3 regions of the Mesorhizobium sp. LNHC221B00 genome follow, and region 1 is predicted to be linked to each of the others. Evidence: predicted binding sites of a transcription regulator. Region 1 holds the regulator's gene; each other region holds the start of a gene.
What was found. The regulator HrcA, encoded in region 1, represses chaperone genes, less so after heat shock. The targets are predictions, from matches to a motif close to GTTAGCACTCNCNNNNNGNGAGTGCTAAC.
Positions count from the first base shown of each region.

Region 2: groES (co-chaperone GroES) is a predicted target of HrcA. The motif match lies at 3,380-3,408, and genes of this name have one in related genera.
Region 3: X741_RS143060 (co-chaperone GroES) is a predicted target of HrcA. The motif match lies at 2,388-2,416, and genes of this name have one in related genera.

Region 1 is NZ_AYWR01000008.1:4,740-8,918, reverse strand. Features, by position in the region: gene rdgB (RdgB/HAM1 family non-canonical purine NTP pyrophosphatase) at 1-571, opposite strand, end outside; gene X741_RS154315 (VOC family protein) at 571-981, opposite strand; gene rph (ribonuclease PH) at 1,158-1,874, opposite strand; gene hrcA (heat-inducible transcriptional repressor HrcA) at 2,073-3,155, shown strand; gene X741_RS154330 (hypothetical protein) at 3,225-3,422, shown strand; gene X741_RS154335 (sorbosone dehydrogenase family protein) at 3,495-4,179, shown strand, end outside.
Region 2 is NZ_AYWR01000003.1:53,229-57,407, reverse strand. Features, by position in the region: gene X741_RS161655 (8-amino-7-oxononanoate synthase) at 1-153, shown strand, start outside; gene bioD (dethiobiotin synthase) at 150-785, shown strand; gene X741_RS161665 (adenosylmethionine--8-amino-7-oxononanoate transaminase) at 785-2,050, shown strand; gene X741_RS161670 (beta-ketoacyl-ACP synthase III) at 2,047-3,030, shown strand; gene groES (co-chaperone GroES) at 3,461-3,757, shown strand; partial or broken gene groL (chaperonin GroEL) at 3,824-4,179, shown strand, end outside.
Region 3 is NZ_AYWR01000023.1:336-4,514, reverse strand. Features, by position in the region: gene X741_RS06735 (hypothetical protein) at 1-157, opposite strand, end outside; gene groL (chaperonin GroEL) at 226-1,857, opposite strand; gene X741_RS143060 (co-chaperone GroES) at 1,915-2,229, opposite strand; gene X741_RS1000000170010 (hypothetical protein) at 2,556-2,717, shown strand; gene X741_RS143065 (usg protein) at 2,741-3,019, shown strand; gene X741_RS143070 (hypothetical protein) at 3,106-3,711, opposite strand; partial or broken gene X741_RS143075 (ATP-binding protein) at 3,929-4,179, opposite strand, start outside.

The sequences.
Region 1 (4,179 bases):
TCTCGCCAAACGTCTTGTCGAAACCATCCGGCAAGAACACCGGGTCGTAGCCGAAGCCGAGCTCGCCGCGCGGCGGCCACACCAGCGTGCCTTCGGCCTCGCCGCGATAATATTCGGCCTCGCCATCGGGAAAGGCGAGGCAGATGACGGCGACAAAGCGGCCCTTGCGGTGCTCCGGCAACGCGGCTCCGACTTCCTGCAACGCCACTTCGGTGCGCTGCATGGCCATGGCGAAATCCCTGCCGCCGTCGGGGGTTTCGGCCCAGTTGGCGGTGTAGACGCCGGGCGCGCCGTCGAGCGCGTCGACGCACAGGCCGGAATCGTCGGACAGCGCTGGCAGTCCGGTCGCCTTCGCGGCGGCCAGCGCCTTGATGTAGGCGTTTTCCTCGAAAGTGGTGCCGGTTTCGTCGGGTTCCGGCAGGCCATAGTCCTTGGCCGACTTCGCCTCGAAACCGAACGGTCCCATCAGATCGGCGAATTCGCGCAGCTTGCCGGCATTGTGGCTGGCAACGACGATCTTCTTGCCGTCAAGTGAGTGAACAGTTGGCGAGTGAACAGTTGGCGAATGCATCAAAGGCCCCAGATTCTTGGCTCGGCAAACTCGATCGAATTGCCCGAGGGGTCGCGTATATAGATCGAACGGCCGCCTTGCGGCCATTCGAATTCGCTCTCGATGGCGACGTTCCTCGCCTTGAGATGGGCCTTCCAGGCCGCGATTTCCACGGCGGTCGCCGCAAAGCAGAGATGGCCTTCGCCGACCGCGCCATGCGGCGGCACCTTCAGCTTGGCATCGGGCGCGGGTGGGATTTTGGTCGCCTCGGCGTTGAAGATGAGCAGCACACCGGGTCCGCAGCGGAAGAAAAGGTGGCGGCCTTCGACCTTGCCGAGGAGGTGAAGGCCGAGGGTGTCGCGATAGAATTGTTCGGCTGCGTGCAAGTCTGTGACGTAGAGCGCTGACTCAAGAATGGCAGAGGGAGTCACGAGGCGCCCCCCTCTGGCCTGCCGGCCATCTCCCCCTCAAGGGGGGAGATTGGCAGTTTCGCTGACGGCGCCTCAACGTTGATGATTGGCGAAACCCGCAACCATAGCCGATCTCCCTCCTCGAGGGGGAGATGCCCGGCAGGGCAGAGGGGGGCGCTCAAGCTCGGCATTTAACCCTAAGCCACCGCCATCTGCTGCAAACTCACCAGGCGCTGGATGCCTTTCTTGGCCAGGCCCATCAAGTCCGCGAACTGCCCTTCGGAGAACGGTTCGCCCTCGGCGGTGCCCTGGATCTCGACGATGCCGCCCTTGCCGGTCATGACGAAATTGGCGTCGGTGCCGGCCGAGGAATCCTCGATATAATCGAGGTCGATGACCGGCTGGCCGTCATGGATGCCGCAGGAAATCGCCGCGACATGGTCCTTCAGCACCTTGGAAACGCTGGTCATCTGCCGCTCTTCCATCCAGCGCAGGCAGTCGTACAGCGCCACCCAGCCGCCGGTGATCGAGGCGGTGCGGGTGCCGCCATCGGCCTGGATGACGTCGCAGTCGACGGTGATCTGCTGTTCGCCCAGCGCCTGCAGGTCGACCACGGCGCGCAGCGAACGGCCGATGAGACGCTGGATTTCCAGCGTGCGGCCGCCCTGCTTGCCGGCGGATGCCTCGCGGCGCATACGCTCGCCGGTCGAGCGCGGCAGCATGCCATATTCGGCCGTCACCCAGCCCTTGCCGGAATTGCGCATCCAGCCCGGCACCTTCTCCTCGAGGCTCGCCGTGCACAGGACATGGGTGTCGCCGAACTTCACCAGGCACGAGCCTTCGGCGTGCTTGGAGACGCCGCGCTCGAAGGAGATGGCGCGCATTTCGTCGAATTGGCGTTTGGAGGGGCGCATTCAGGCTTCTTTCTTGTCATTTTCGGAATCTTGGCCGGCTTGTAGCCGCATGGGGAGCATGGCGCAAAGGAAAATGGCCGGCTGAGCGCAAACGCGGCACCGGGCGATCTGACACAGACGCCGGGCGATCTGATGCAGACACCGGGTTGCGCCCACCGTGCCGAAGTCTATATCCTGAACAAGGAGGTTTTTGGCCGTATGACCAAGGCAGTCGATCCGAGTTCGCAATCGCCCGCACTTCAATCACTCGACATGCGCTCACGCGACATCTTCCGGCGCATCGTCGATTCCTATCTCAGGGATGGCGAGCCCGTGGGCTCGCGCAGCCTGTCGCGCATCCTGCCCTCCTCGCTGTCGCCGGCCACCATCCGCAATGTGATGAGCGACCTGGAACATCTCGGGCTGATTTATGCGCCGCATATCTCGGCCGGCCGGCTGCCGACGCAGGCGGGCCTGCGTTTCTTCGTTGATGCCTTCATGGAACTTGGCGACCTCTCCGACGAGGAGCGCCGCACCATCGAGGCACAGGTGCGGGCCTCGGGCTCGGGCGCGACGCTGGAGCATATGCTGACCGAGGCCAGCCAGATGCTGTCGGGCATGTCGCGCGGCGCCGGCCTGGTGCTGGCCGCCAAGAACGAGGTGGCGCTGAAGCACATCGAATTCATCCAGCTGGAGCCGACCAAGGCGCTTGCCGTGCTGGTGTCGCAGAATGGCGACGTCGAAAACCGCGTCGTCGAGCTGCCCGCCGGCATCACCGTCTCGCAATTGCACGAGGCCTCGAATTTCCTCAACGCGCATATTCGGGGCCGCACGCTGGCCGAGGCACGGACCGAGATCGCTCGCATCAAGGAAGAGACAAGGGCAGCGCTGGACACGCTGTCGCAGGATCTCGTCGAGAAGGGGCTGGCGGTATGGGCGGGCGCCGAAAGCGGCCTGCCGGCGCGGCTCATCGTGCGCGGCCGGGCCAACCTGCTCGAAAACGTCACCGCGCAGGCCGATATCGAACTGCTGCGGCACCTGTTCGAGGATATGGAGACGCAGGACGGGTTGATCCAGTTGCTTGACCTGGCCGAGCAGGGATCGGGCGTGCGCATCTTCATCGGCTCGGAAAACAAGCTGTTCTCGCTGTCGGGCTCGTCGCTGGTGGTCGCGCCCTATCGCGACAAGGATGCCCGCGTCGTCGGCGCGCTCGGCGTCATCGGCCCGACCCGGCTGAATTACGCGCGCATCGTGCCGATGGTGGATTACACGGCGCAGCTGATATCGCGCATGCTGCGCTAGGTATATTGATATTCAGCCGGCCTGCGAGCGGCGACTTCCTGCGCTTCCTGGCCGCCAAGGAGAAAAAGAATGGCGCTCGAAGAGTTCAAGGCCCGGATCAGCCTGCTGCTGGAGGAAATGGTCAACCAGCCGGAAGACCAGCACGAAATCCAGGAACAGCTGCGCGAGAAGCTGCGCGAAATGCGCGCCATGGGCCTGCCGCTGCCGGCGGATCTCGTCGCCTTGGAAAAGCGCCTCGACGACGATTTTTACGCCGCCGGGACCTGAACCCGGAAGCAAGACGGAACCCAGGGACAAACCGGCCGTTGACTTCGTTCGCGACCAGGTGGAGGGACGACAATGATCGCTGGGACCCGAATGGCCGGACTGGGGCTTTCCGCACTGCTCCTCGCGACCGCGGCGTTCGCCCAGCAGGCCGACCAGCCGGTGCTGAAGGGTCCGGCCGCCTTTGGCGACTGGCGCGCCGACAAGCCCGGCGTGCGCCGCCTGATCAAGCCGGAAGACCTGCCGAAGCCCAATCTCGCCAAGTCGGCCTCGAACAGCGCCGGCCTTGCCGAAAGGCCGGCGGACGCCAAACCGCAACTGCCGGAAGGCTTTTCGGCCGAGCTGATCGCGTCCGGCATCGACAATCCGCGCGTGGTACGCGCGGCACCCAATGGCGACCTGTTCGTCGCCGACAGCGAAGCCAACCAGATCCGCGTCTACCGCCTGACCGAGGGCAGCGCCAAGCCCGCCGAGAAAAGCATCTTCGCCGGCGATCTCAACCAGCCCTACGGCATTGCCTTCTACCCGCCGGGCAGCGACCCGCAATGGGTCTATGTCGCCAACAGCGACAGCATCGTGCGCTTTGCCTACCGCAATGGCGATCTCAAGGCATCCGCCGACCCGGAAACCATCGTCGACGACATTCCATCGAACCATCACTGGACCCGCGACATCGCCTTTTCGCCCGATGGCAAGACGCTCTATCTGTCGGTCGGCTCGGGCTCGAACGCCGCCGGGGACATGGGCAAGAGGCCGAGGG
Region 2 (4,179 bases), on a different contig from region 1:
TTCGACATACGCGGTATTCGTCCTCCGACCGTGCCCGAGGGCACGTCGCGGCTGCGCATCTCACTGACGCTCAATGTCGGCGAAGCCGACATTTCCGCCATGGTCGAGGCGCTGGTCGAGGTGTTGGCCCAAACATCACCGGAGGCGGTATGACCCAACGCATCGTCATCACCGGAACCGACACGGGAGTTGGCAAGACCGTGTTTGCGGCTGGGCTCGCCGGTTTGCTCGACGGCTTTTACTGGAAACCGGTGCAATCGGGCCTCGACGGCGAGACCGACAGCGAAGTGGTCGCGCGGCTTGCCGGCTTGCCCTCAGAGCGCGTGCTGCCGGAAGCCTACCGCTTGCGGAGCCCGCTGTCGCCGCATCGTTCGGCCGAGATCGACGGCGTGGCGATCAAGGCTGCCGATCTTGCTTTTCCCGTCCTACCGACGCCGCTCGTCATCGAAGGCTCCGGCGGCCTGATGGTGCCGCTTAACCGGCGCACAAGGCTCATCGACATCTTCGCTGAATGGCGGCTGCCCGTTATTCTGTGCGCCCGCACCACGCTCGGCACCATCAACCACACCTTGCTCTCGATCGAGGCGCTCCGCGCCCGATCCATCCCGTTGGCCGGCATCGCTTTCATCGGCGATGAGATGGCCGATACGCAACGGACCATCGTGGAATTCAGCGGTGCGCCGCAGCTCGGCAGGCTGCCGCACCTCGATCTGCTGACCGGCAAGACACTGAGGGACGCAATGATTGCCGGCTTCGCCTTCGCCTCGATTACTGGAGGTGACTGATGTCGCAGTCTCATGTGTGGCATCCCTTCACCCAGCACGCGCTCGAGCCTGCGATCCCAGAAATCGTCCGGACTGAAGGCGCCTATCTCCGCAGGGCCGACGGCGCCCGCATCCTGGACGCCATCTCCTCCTGGTGGGTCGTCACACATGGCCACCGCCATCCCCGCATCATGAAGGCAATCGAGACAACCGCGTCGAGCCTCGACCAGATTGTCTTCGCGGGCTTCACGCACGAGCCGGCAGAGCGCTTGGCCAAGGCGCTTGTCGGCCTCGCTCCCGCTGGACTCGACTGGGTGTTCTATTCCGACAGTGGCTCGACCTGCGTCGAAGTTGCGCTGAAGATGGCGCTCGGTTATTTCCGCAACATCGGCGCCCCACGCTCTCGCATCGTCGTCATGGAGCACAGCTATCATGGCGACACGATCGGCACGATGAGCGTCGGTGCGCGTGGCGTGTTCAACGCCGCCTACGAACCGCTGCTGTTCGAGGTCGACATCATCCCCTTTCCGGCAGCGGGGCGCGAGCAGGAGACGCTGGATCGTTTAGAGGCTGTGACCCGCGATCGACGAGCCGCAGCCTTAATCGTCGAGCCGCTGGTGCTGGGCGCCGGCGGCATGCTGATGTATCCGGCTTCAGTTCTGGCCGAATTGAAGAAGATCACTGAGGCCTCCGGCACGCTGCTGATCGCCGACGAAGTGATGACCGGCTGGGGGCGGACCGGAACCATGTTCGCCTGCGAGCAGGCATCGATCTCTCCAGATATCCTGTGCACCTCGAAAGGCCTGACCGGCGGCGCCATCCCGCTGGCCGTAACGCTTGCCACCGATGCCATCTTCCAGGCTCATTATTCCGAGGACCGGAAGAAGACGTTTTTCCATTCGAGCTCCTACACTGCCAACCCGATTGCCTGCGCGGCAGCACTTGCCAATGTCGAGATCTGGCGGGACGAGCCGGTGGCCGAGCGCATTGCGGCCTTGAGCGCAATGCAGGCCACCGGGCTTCGACGCTTTCGCGACAACAGCTTCTTCACCGACTGCCGAGCCACGGGAACAATCGCGGCGCTCGACCTGCGAACCGGTTCCGCAGGTTATCTCGCCGAGATCGGACCGAAACTGCGCGCTTTCTTCCTCGAGCGAGGGCTACTTGTGCGCCCGCTCGGCAATGTCCTCTACCTTCTGCCACCCTATTGCATCACCGGCGACGAGCTCGAGCGACTCTATGACGCCATTGAGGAGGCGGGCGAACGCTTCGGGTCCAGGCCATGAGCAAGTCGTCGCGCATACTCGGGTTTGGCCATCATGCGCCTGGGCGAAAGGTGGCGAATGCCGAAATCGAGAGCAATCTCGGTCTTGATCAAGGCTGGATCGAAAGGCGTACCGGGATACGGTCGCGCTTCTGGGCAACCGACGAAGACACGCTGTCTGGTCTTGCTGCGCAGGCCAGCGACATGGCGCTGGCGAACGCCGGTATTGCGCGCCACGACATCGGTCTGCTGTTGCTTGCCACCTCGACACCCGACCATCTTCTGCCGCCGAGCGCGCCGCTGGTCGCACACAAGCTTGGCCTTGGCCGCGCAGGCGCGGTGGATCTGACAGGCGCGTGCGCCGGCTTCATCTATGCGCTGATGTTTGCGGACGGATTTACCCGCCTGCACGGCAAAGCGAGCCTTGTTATCGCCGCCAACATCCTCAGCCGCCGCATCAATCCAGCCGAGCGCGCAAGCTCGGTCCTGTTTGCCGATGCCGCCGGCGCCCTGGTGATCGGTCAGTGCGATGATGCTGATCGGGGCATTCTCGGTGCCTCGGTGGCTTCGGACGGCTCGCGATACGGGCTGATCCAGATTCCCGCAGGAGGAAGCAACAAGCCGTTCCACGGTGACCTCGATCTCGCGCAAACCCGAATGAGGATGACGGACGGCCGCGAAGTGTTCGCAAAGGCCGTCGAGATGATGACCGATTGCTCGATAAGCGCGCTAGCCGCTGCCGGAGTGCGGCCACACGATCTCGGCCGGTTCGTGCCGCATCAGGCCAATACTCGGATTTTCGACGCGGTCGGGAGGAACCTCGGCATCGCGGACCAAGCAATTGTCAAGACGATTGCCGAATACGGCAACTCTTCGGCCGCGACGATCCCGCTGTCGCTCTCGCTCGCCAACCAGACGGAGCCATTCCAGCCTGGAGAGAAAATCCTTCTGTCGGCGGCGGGTGCGGGTCTCAGCGGCGGCGCTCTCGTGGTTGGAATCTAGCCGGCCGGCTCACGCGCGCAGGACTGGTCATGAATGGCAATAGGGCAACAGAACCAATGCCAAAATGGCCTTCTGAAGCTCGACATGACCGAGCTGACGCAGCACGACCCCGTGCGAGCCTCTGGATGAGATCAAATGCATCACCCGTTGCATCATTCGTGCCATCTGAATAAAGCTCAAATACAAAGGGTGAGCCGCCCCATATATGTCTGATACCCGACATTGTTCACATAAAAGGCTCGATGCTTACACGCTCTTTGCTCTCTTCTCTTTGCTGTCTGCTCTTTTCTCTTTGCTCTTTGCTCTTCCGTCTTGACTAGCAGGAGCATGCGGCTTATCTCATTGCCGCGTTAGCACTCGCTTCGGCTGAGTGCTAAGCACGCTCCGGCAACGGAGAACCGTTCAACATCCGCACCAAGGAAATCCAAAAATGGCAAAGTCGAATTTCCGGCCGCTGCATGACCGCGTGGTCGTTCGCCGGGTCGAATCCGAATCCAAGACCGCCGGCGGGATCATCATCCCGGATACGGCGAAGGAAAAGCCGCAGGAAGGCGAGATCATCGCCGTCGGCTCCGGCGCTCGTGACGAAGCTGGCAAGCTGGTCCCGCTGGACGTCAAGGCCGGCGACCGCATCCTGTTCGGCAAGTGGTCGGGTACCGAAGTCAAGCTCAATGGCGAAGACCTTCTGATCATGAAGGAATCCGACATTATGGGCATCATCGGCTGACACGCTGCCGCCTTTCCTTCGCACCATCAAATCTGAATTTCGGGCGAAATGCCCAGGAGTAAAAAAATGGCTGCCAAAGACGTAAAATTCTCCCGCGATGCCCGCGAGCGCATGCTTCACGGCATCAACATCCTCGCCGACGCGGTGAAGGTGACCCTCGGTCCCAAGGGCCGCAACGTCGTCATCGACAAGTCGTTCGGCGCACCGCGCATCACCAAGGACGGGGTCACCGTCGCCAAGGAAATCGAACTTTCCGACAAGTTCGAAAACATGGGCGCGCAGATGATCCGCGAAGTTGCTTCGAAGACCAACGACATCGCCGGTGACGGCACCACGACGGCGACCGTTCTGGCGCAGTCGATCGTCCAGGAAGGCAACAAGGCCGTTGCCGCCGGCATGAACCCGATGGACCTGAAGCGCGG
Region 3 (4,179 bases), on a different contig from region 1:
ACATCGCTCGCCGGTTCCAGCCGGCGGCTTCGGCCATGTCGAGCAGTCCTGCCAGTCGCGGCTGCAGCACGCTGCGGCATTCTTTTTCGTAGGCCAGGAACTCCTTTGCCTCATGTGTCGGCGCCGGCAGGGGTCCAAGGCCAGCCATCGCATCCATGTTTACCTCCGCTCGATTTCATCCTGATGCCCGCTCCCCAGCCGGGGAGCGGGCCGTCATGCATGGGCTCAGAAATCCATGCCGGCGCCGGCGGGCATCGCCGGGGTGGCGGCTTCCTTCTTCGGTTTCTCGGCCACCATCGCCTCGGTGGTCACCAGCAGGCCGGCGACGGAGGCTGCGTCCTGCAGCGCCGTGCGCACCACCTTGGCCGGGTCGATCACGCCCTGGCCATAGAGATCGCCGAACTCGTTGGTCTGGGCATTCCAGCCCCAGCCGAACTCGCTCTTCTCGCGCAGCTTGCCGACGATGATCGAGCCTTCGGCGCCGGCATTCTCGGCGATCTGGCGCACCGGCGTTTCGATCGCGCGGCGCACGATCTCGACACCGGTCTTCTGGTCGGGATTGTCGGTCTGGACGGCATCGAGCGCCCTGGCGGCTCGAAGCAACGCGACACCGCCACCGGGCAGCACGCCTTCCTCGACTGCCGCGCGCGTGGCGTGGAGCGCATCGTCGACGCGGTCCTTGCGCTCCTTGACCTCGACCTCGGTCGAGCCGCCGACGCGGATCACCGCGACGCCGCCGGCAAGCTTGGCTAGCCGCTCCTGCAGCTTCTCGCGGTCATAGTCCGAGGTGGTCTCCTGGATCTGCGCCTTGATCTGCGCGACACGGCCCTGGATCTCTTCCTTGCGGCCGACACCGTCGACGATGGTGGTGTTCTCCTTCTCGACCACCACCTTCTTGGCGCGGCCCAGCATCTCCAGCGTCACATTCTCCAGTTTGATGCCGAGATCTTCCGAGATCGCCGTGCCGCCGGTGAGGATGGCGATGTCCTCCAGCATGGCCTTGCGGCGGTCGCCGAAGCCGGGCGCCTTGACGGCAGCAACCTTGAGGCCGCCGCGCAGCTTGTTGACCACCAGCGTGGCGAGCGCCTCGCCCTCGACATCCTCGGCGATGATCAGCAGCGGCTTGCCCGACTGCACCACCGCCTCCAGCGCCGGAAGCAGCGCCTGCAGGTTGGAGAGCTTCTTCTCGTGGATCAACACATAGGGCTCGTCGAGTTCGACGCGCATCTTGTCCTGATTGGTAATGAAATAAGGGCTGAGATAGCCGCGGTCGAACTGCATGCCCTCAACGACTTCGAGTTCGGTCTCGGCGGTCTTGGCCTCCTCGACGGTGATCACGCCTTCATTGCCGACCTTCTCCATCGCCTCGGCGAGGAAGCGGCCGATCTCGGCATCGCCGTTGGCCGAGATGGTGCCGACCTGCGCGATCTCGTCATTCCTGGTCACGTCGCGGGCATTGGCCTTCAGCTCTGCCACCACCGCCTCCACGGCCTTGTCGATGCCGCGCTTCAGGTCCATCGGGTTCATGCCCGAGGCAACCGCCTTGGCGCCTTCCTTGACGATGGCCTGGGCAAGAACGGTCGCGGTCGTAGTGCCGTCGCCGGCGATGTCGTTGGTCTTGGACGCCACTTCGCGCACCATCTGCGCGCCCATGTTCTCGAACTTGTCCTCGAGCTCGATCTCCTTGGCGACGGTGACGCCGTCCTTGGTGATGCGCGGCGCGCCGAACGATTTGTCGATCACCACGTTGCGCCCCTTGGGGCCAAGCGTCACCTTCACCGCATTGGCGAGGATGTCGACGCCGCGCAGCATCTTCTCGCGCGCTTCGGTATGGAATTTAACCTCTTTTGCAGCCATTGGATCACTCCTTCATCTAGGCAGCATTCGTTGACTGGTTGGATTTTCAAGAAGCCGTCAGGCGGCCTTCTTGATCTGCGCGGCCTCTTCGATCACGCCCATCACGTCACTTTCCTTCATGACGAGCAGATCCTGGCCGTCGAGCCGTATCTCGGTGCCGGACCATTTGCCGAACAGGATGCGGTCGCCGACCTTGACGTCGAGCTCGACCAGCTTGCCGCCGTCGTCGCGCGCGCCGGGACCGACAGCGAGTACCTCGCCTTCCTGCGGCTTCTCCTTGGCGGTGTCGGGAATGATGATGCCGCCCGCGGTCTTTTCCTCGGCGTCGATGCGGCGGACCACGATACGGTCATGCAATGGACGGAACGCCATTTCGTTCTCCTTCTGGACAAACATGTTTTTCGCGGTTCCTCCGCAACCGGACCGGCAAAATCGGCCAGTGCGGAACGCAGCGACCCTTGCTCAGGCATCGCGCGCGCATATCGAGCTAGTTTTGCCGTTTTTCGGTTTCAAGAGCCCCGCCAAAAAATTTTGGCACTCCTGCGCCGCGAGTGCCAAGGGCCTGTTATCGCGACCTATCCAGGTCGGATGCCGGCTTGAATCTTCTATCCTTGTTCAACAGATTATACGCGCCCGGCGCATCCCGGGCGCCGGAACCGCGATCCGCTCAAGGAGTTGTTTGCAGACGGAGCACATCGATGGACCGACAGATTTTTTCGCCGCTCAAATCCACCCCTGCCGCCGAAAGCTCCAACCGCGCGCTTGACCGCCTGCTCCAGGATACCAGCGACGGCGGCGTCTCGGCACTACGCCAGCCGAGCGGCGATTCCATCACCACTTTTGACAGGCTGCATGCCTAATACCTGACAGGAAGGAGAAACGAATGATCGCAAGCGTCAGCAAGGAATTCCGTCTCCAGATGGAGGGCTACGGCCTGACCACGGCGGAGATTCACTATCACCTGCCCGATCATCCGAGCCTGCTCCAACTCTATGTCTGGCAGGATTATGACCTTGCGCCCGAGTTCCCCGAGCTTCACGGGTTCCTATCCTATTGGGAGCGCCAACTCGAAGGCCCGCTGCACTCGGTTCGCGTCGCCCACCACCGGCTGATCCAGCCTTCGGAATGGCGGGCCATCGACGGCATCATCGCTATCCAGTAGCGCGAGCAACCCGCTCCAAACCCGCCAAATCCATGGAGCTGGTCGGAAGTCGAAGCAGACATTTGAAGGCGACGCGCGGCACCACCTCACCAGAAGCCGATCAACGACCTCAATATCGCCGTGGGGCCGATCGCTTCCCGGCAGGTCCTGCGAAACCCGGCTCGGCCCGTTGCGGCAAGCACGTCGCCGTCGATGTCGCCTAGGATAAGGCGTGCATTGCGCCAGCCGATCCTGGCGAGCGCCGATGCCAGATCCGCGCGCGCCGGATCGAACGGACCCTGGTTGGCGGCCGGGTCCGCTGGCCGGTCAATGTCATTGCTCGCACCGATCGCGTGCCGAGGGATAGTCACGGTGGTGCCGGTGTCGAAAGGCGGGGAAAGATCGAGAAACCTGGAAATCGAACCGAGGCAAAGGGCCGGCGCGGAAACGAGTTGCTCATAGGCTACGAAATGCACGGGTGCGCCGGTGCGGCGCAGGGCTTCCATGGCAAAGTAAAACTGGTTCCAATAATCGGCAGGTGTGCGGAACCTGTAGGCCATCTTTGGGTGCGTAAAATCCTGCTTGAGTTCGAATGGCCTGTTCAGGAATGGACCGAGATGTTTGGCCGGCCGGAAAATGCTGTCGTTTCGGCTGAAGCGGAACCATGACAGGAGCTGGGTGATGGGATCCTTGCTCATCACGATGATGGGCAAGTCTCCATATCCAAGGTCGCGTCCGTTCATCAGGGCCGGAAAGATTCCATGCTTCCAAAAGCCCTGGTCGAAGACGACAGACACCCCGAGATGAGTTTCCATTAGGTGCTTCGCGAGATTCGTGCCGGACCTCGGTGTCCCCATGATACGCACCCGCGCAACCTTGCCCTCAGACTGCTTATGCGATCCGTCGGGTGTTGAACGCGTCATGGCCCCCTCACAGCGCCAGGCTCCCTTGCTCCGCCTCCTCGGCGTTGGGGTCGCCGGGCGCCGTGGCCCAGGCGAGCTCGACCAGCGTCACGGTGCGCCGGCCGGTGCCGTCGAGTTGGCACACGATGAGCCCCTGCTCCTCGATATAGGTGAGGAGGCGCCGGGCCCGGCGCAGCGAGTGCGAGCCATAGGCGCGCGCGATCGCGGCGTCGCTCGGGCACGGCCAGCCCTCCTTCGCCGCGCGAGCGATCATCATGA